2 linked regions of the Roseibium sp. Sym1 genome follow. The protein of the gene in region 2 interacts with the protein of the main gene of each other region in a pairwise test. Links are inferred from orthologs where the notes say so. Each region holds a gene or a part of one and is shown on either strand. Other genes may lie near its edges.

Evidence for each region. Proteins that work in one complex are often made in the same cells at the same time.
Region 1: the proteins of def (region 2) and O6760_RS10005 interact in binary tests that used the Escherichia coli proteins (3 or more experiments, as listed by UniProt). The link is inferred for Roseibium sp. Sym1 from one-to-one orthologs.

What each region holds. Positions count from the first base shown.
Region 1 is NZ_CP114786.1:2,179,570-2,182,374, forward strand. Bases 3-2,803 are described here. They hold O6760_RS10005 (aspartate-semialdehyde dehydrogenase), read right to left. Parts: upstream 2,020-2,803; coding sequence 985-2,019; downstream 3-984. Other genes in these bases: pqqB (pyrroloquinoline quinone biosynthesis protein PqqB), read right to left, coding at 3-448; pqqA (pyrroloquinoline quinone precursor peptide PqqA), read right to left, coding at 476-577; O6760_RS10010 (hypothetical protein), read right to left, coding at 2,132-2,269; O6760_RS10015 (maleate cis-trans isomerase family protein), read right to left, coding at 2,481-2,803. In the rest of the region: more of pqqB, read right to left, coding at 1-2; more of O6760_RS10015, read right to left, coding at 2,804-2,805.
Region 2 is NZ_CP114786.1:448,938-451,709, forward strand. Bases 3-2,770 are described here. They hold def (peptide deformylase), read right to left. Parts: upstream 1,762-2,770; coding sequence 1,243-1,761; downstream 3-1,242. Other genes in these bases: fmt (methionyl-tRNA formyltransferase), read right to left, coding at 3-336; O6760_RS02050 (MarC family protein), read right to left, coding at 573-1,205; O6760_RS02060 (DNA recombination protein RmuC), read left to right, coding at 1,887-2,770. Outside these bases: more of fmt, read right to left, coding at 1-2; more of O6760_RS02060, read left to right, coding at 2,771-2,772. UniProt on the Escherichia coli protein: Removes the formyl group from the N-terminal Met of newly synthesized proteins. Requires at least a dipeptide for an efficient rate of reaction. N-terminal L-methionine is a prerequisite for activity but the enzyme has broad specificity at other positions.

The DNA of each region.
Region 1 (2,805 bases), 1.7 Mb from region 2 along the record:
GTCCTTCGAGCTCGGTGACGCCTTCGAGCGGAAGCTCGCGGCGTTCCACCACCTCCGGGTTCAACACCTGAAAGATGCTGTTTTCGCCGAGGGTTTTCAGCACCCTGGCGGTTGCGTAGAGAATGAAGGGTTCGCGCTCCCGCAAGGAAAGGAGACCGGCGATATGGTCGACATCCGCATTCGTCAGGACAACGGCCTCGATCGGCGTGTGCCTGAGCGGTCCGTCCGCCCGGGGCTGCAAATCCGGGCTCGCGGCGATCTGTTCGCGAATATCGGGTGAGGCATTGAAAACAGCCCAGCTTCGGCCATCCGCGCTCGCAGCGATGCTCGATTGCGTCCGAACGCGAAAGCCGGGCTTTTTTTCACGCACTGCACGGCTCAGCGGGGCGTTACAGTTCCATTGGGGAAAGCCGCCACCAGCCGCGGATCCGAGGACCCTGATTTTCACCGAGCTCCTCCCTTGCGCGGCAATCTGTTATTTCTTCCGGCCGCAGGTGCCGATTTCGGCAGGCATGTAGCGGGTGACTTCAAATCCGGCTTCGACGGCGGTCATGGTCGGCTTCTTCCAGGTCTTCATGTCGTTTCCTCCTCTGGTTGACATGCAGCGCAAGTCTAGCACCCGAGTTTGGCGCGGGCAGGCGACACCTTAGTCTGTATTCCGCAACGGGCCGGCGAAGCGATTCTGGCATCAATCTTCTGATCAAGTTATTGATCTTGAATTGGTTTTTTGTCGTGTTGACGCGTTGGTGCGCAATCCGGTCGTTTTTCCTGCCGAAAACACGGACCAAACCAAAAGGCATTCGCTTCGCGCAAGGCGGCACACGAACGCCGCATCTGCGTGGGGCCGTCCGGGTTCATTTTTTTAAAAAGGCGTGGAAGCAAGCGGGACAGCCGCCGCATGTGTGTGAACCGGTGGAGCCGGGCCTGCAGGAGGCAGCGGGCGCGCCGGTGCGCGCCCGTTTCTTCAGATCGCGGTGGCTTTGCTCAGGCCGCGGCCTTCTTCGGCGTGATCAGGCCGCGATTGACCAGGACCTCGGCAATCTGGACCGTGTTGAGCGCCGCGCCCTTGCGCAGGTTGTCGGAAACCACCCACATGTTGAGGCCGTTCTCGATGGTCGCGTCCTCGCGGATGCGCGAGATATAGGTCGCGTCCTCGCCGGCGCTCTCGTAAGGCGTGATGTAGCCGCCGTCTTCCTGCTTGTCGATGACCAGGCAACCCGGTGCCTCGCGCAGGATGTTGCGTGCTTCGTCCGCGGTGATCTCGTTTTCGAACTCGATGTTGACGCTTTCCGAGTGGCCGATGAACACCGGCACGCGCACGGCGGTGCAGGTCACCTTGATGGCCGGATCGAGCATCTTCTTGGTTTCGGCCAGCACCTTCCATTCTTCCTTGGTGTAGCCGTCTTCCATGAAGCTGTCGATATGCGGAATGACGTTGAAGGCGATGCGCTTGGTGAATTTCGACGGTTCGATCGGGTCGTTCACGAAAACCGCACGGGTCTGGTTGAACAGCTCTTCCATCGCTTCCTTGCCGCCACCGGATACCGACTGGTAGGTGGACACGACGATGCGCTTGATCTTGGCATGGTCATGCAGGGGCTTCAACGCCACGACCAGCTGGGCGGTGGAGCAGTTCGGGTTGGCGATGATGTTTTTCCTGGTGAAGCCGGTGATGGCATCGGCGTTCACTTCCGGCACGATCAGCGGCACATCGGCGTCGTAGCGCCAGGCGGAGGAGTTGTCGATGACAACGCAGCCCTTGGCGCCGATCTTCGGCGACCATTCCTTGGAAACGGTGCCGCCCGCGGACATCAGGCAGATATCGGTGTCGGAGAAGTCGTAATTCTCCATGGCCTGAACCTTCAGCGTCTTGTCGCCGAAGGAAACCTCGGTGCCCTGCGAGCGGCGCGAGGCGAGAGCGACGACTTCATCCGCCGGAAAGCCGCGCTCGGCGAGAATGTCGAGCATCTCGCGGCCGACATTGCCGGTGGCGCCTGCGATTGCGATCTTGTAACCCATTTTCGAGTAGTCCTTGTCCGTCTCCCCGCTTCGCCGGCGCCCTGTCCTTGTGAATGGGCGTCGCCGGCTCCCGGCGCCTCCCATCCCCGGGGAGGCGGGATGAGCGGCACCGTCAAGCGGTGGTCTTGGTGGTCTTCGGTGTGTGTTTGAGAGCGGTTGCTGCAGACGTCCGGGTCTCGCCGCGCATGAAGGTCGCGCTGGCAAGGGCCTGGGTCATCATATCCAGAATGTCGGCTTTCAGCCGGGTCATCGGGGCTCGCAATCGTCAAAACTTGAGACGGCGGTGTTTTTGCCCGGAAATCCGCGCAAGTCAACAAGGAATACGGTGGAAACGCGCGATTGGTATTCAAGTTGTTGCCTGGAGGATACGGATCATCTGCCGGGCCGCTGTTCTGCGGGCGGCGTGCGACGTGCCGGCAGGCGGGGCAAACACCGCGTGCCGATGAGTTCATGGATGCAACTCAACCGGCGAACAACCGGCCAGGTCCCTGTCCGGCCGTGCCGAGACCGGCGAGGGTCATCATGTGCCAGGCCAGGGCGAGATTGGAGCTGATCACCGGTTTGCCGAGCCGTTTCTCGCAGGCCTCGATCACCGGGAAGGTGCGCAGGTTGGTGCAGGAGGTGAAGACGGCCTCGACCTGCGGGTCGGATCCCACGGAGCAGATCGCGTCTTCCACCGACCCGAGCGCGATCCGCGCGACAACGGCCTCCTCGCCCTGACCGAAGGAGCCGACCCGGACCGGGTCGAGGTCGTTGTCCCGCAACAGGGCGCAGACCGCGTTCGAG
Region 2 (2,772 bases):
CATCGAGGCATGCAGGTTGAGGCAGCCATATTCCGGCGCCTCCAGGATCGCTTTCGGCAGCAACAGACCGTAGGCGACGACGACGGCCACGTCCGCTTCGAGCGCCGCGAAGGCGGCCTGCTCGTCCTCGCCCTTCAGGCTTTTGGGCGTGAACACGGGAATGCCGAAGGATTCGGCCGCCTCGTGCACCGGTGATTTCTTCACGTCCATGCCGCGCCCAGCCGGCCGCGGCGGCTGGCAATAGCAGGCAACCACGTCGTGGCCCTGGCCGACGATTTCCATCAGGGTCGGCACCGAAAAATCCGGGGTGCCCATGAAGACGACACGAAGAGACATGAGGCTCCTTAAGGGTTCAAGGAAGTTGGCCCCTTATTGCGTCTCGGGCGGCGGCTTGCAAGGGGACGAATGCGGTTGTTTGGCCAAAGTCGCGTCAACAAACTCAAACGTCATCCTGAGGAGGACCGTCAGGTCCGTCTCGAAGGAGGAGCTGCCTGCACCAGAACAAGTGGCCCATCCTTCGAGACAGCGCTGACGCGCTCCCTCAGGATGACGGTGTCGGGTGAAATAGCGCGTCAGGCCAGTCCTGGCATCAGCACCTTGAGGCTGCCGGTCATCATTTCCATGGCGATCGCCGCCAGGATCATGCCCATCAGGCGGCTCATGACGCTGTTGGCGGTCTCTCCGATAAAGCGGGACAGGAACGGCGCGGCGAAGAAGGTGCCGATCAGGACCGCGATCGCCGCCGCAACACCGGCGACATAGGCGATTTCCTGTTCCACGCCGGTGACCTGGCCCCGGAAGATGATCATCGTGGAAATCGACCCGGGACCGAGCAGGATCGGCACGGTCAGCGGGTAGATCGCCGGATTGTCCTGCGATTGCATGTTGTCCTGTTCGGAGGCATGGCCATGATGGGCTTCGGTCTTCTGGCCGCGGATCAGGTCCAGCGCGATCAGAAGGATCAGGAACCCGCCCGCCAGGCGGAACGCGTCCAGGGAGATCCCGAAGATCTTCAGGACGACATCACCGGTCAGGCCGATGAAGACAGCGCCGATGCTGAGGCTGATCAGCAGCGTGAAGGCGACCTTGCGCTCGAAACCGGGGCCCTTGTCCGCCGTCAGCGACAGGAACACGGGCAGGTTGGCGATCGGGCTCATGATCGCAAAGAGCGCGGCGAAGATTTTCAGGAACAAGGCCTGATCCATGGTGTCCGCCCCCTTTTTGAACCGATCAGGCGCCGGGTCAGAGTTTTCCGGCCAGCTTGGCCTGCTTGGTGAATTTCTTGACCACCCGGTCGCGCTTCAGCTTCGACAGGTAATCAATGAACAGCTTGCCGTTGAGATGGTCAAGCTCGTGCTGGACACAGGTCGCCAGAAGACCCTCGGCCTTGATCTCCTGCTCGGCACCTTCCCGGTTCAGGAATTTCACCGCCACTTCCGCCGGGCGCTCGACATCCTCGAAATAATCGGGGATCGACAGGCAGCCCTCCTGGTAGACGGACACGTCCTCGCTCGACCAGACGATTTCCGGGTTGATGAACACCATCGGTTCCTTGGGCGCATCCTCCTTGGCGACATCCAGCACGAAGATGCGCTTCAGGATGCCGATCTGGCTGGCGGCCAATCCGATGCCGGGCGCGTCATACATGGTTTCCAGCATGTCGTCGGCCAGGGCGCGGATGTCGTCGTTGACGGCCTCGATCGGCGCGCAGGTCTCGCGCAGGACCGGGTCGGGAATGGTGATGATCGAACGTTTTGTCATGCGTCTCACATAGGCAATCGCGCGGCGGCGGTCAACGCGGAATTCTCCCGTTCCAGGCGGCTTTTCAACGTGCTTCTGACTGTGGCCGCATGGGCGTGCGCACCGAATCGTTCTATGTTTGTTTCATGAACGAGATCCTGTTTGAGTTTGGCGGCCGCCCCGTGACGGTTCTGGAAACGGCCATTGCCGGCGGCCTGTTCCTGCTGGCGCTGATTGTCTGGCTGGTCCTGAAGACCATGCGCGAGATTCGCCTGCGCAGCGAAGCCGACACTGCGTCGGCGGAACGCATCCACGAACTGGAAAGCCACCTGTCGCAGCTTCTGAAGAGCCAGGGCGAGATGACCGGGCGCATGCAGACCATGGCCGAGGTGTTCGGCTCGCGCCAGTCGGACATGATGCGCGCCGTCAACGAGCGCCTCGACGGCATGGGCCACAAGCTGAACTCCTCCATGGCGGATACCAGCAAACGCACCCAGGACGGGCTCCGGCACCTGCATGAGCGTCTCGCCGTCATCGACCGGGCGCAGCGCACGATCACCGATCTCTCCGGCCAGGTCGGCCAGTTACAGGCGATCCTCTCCAACAAGCAGACCCGCGGCGCCTTCGGCCAGGGGCGCATGGAAGCGATCATCCAGGACCAGATGGCGCCGAGCACCTATTCCTTCCAGGCGACGCTGTCCAACAACAGCCGCCCGGACTGCCTGATCCACATGCCCAACGGCGCGCCGTCGCTGGCGATCGATGCCAAGTTCCCGCTGGAAGCCTACAATCTCCTGCGCAACGCGGAGAGCGACGACCAGCTGAAATACGCCCAGGCCCAGTTCCGCCGCGACTTCACCAAGCACATCCAGGATATCGGCGAGAAATATCTCCTGCCCGGCGAGACCCAGGACACCGCCTTCCTGTTCGTGCCGTCGGAAAGCATCTTCGCGGAGCTGAACGAGAATTTCGAGGACCTGGTGCAGAAGTCCCACCGCGCCCGCGTGGTGATCGTGTCACCGTCGCTGCTGA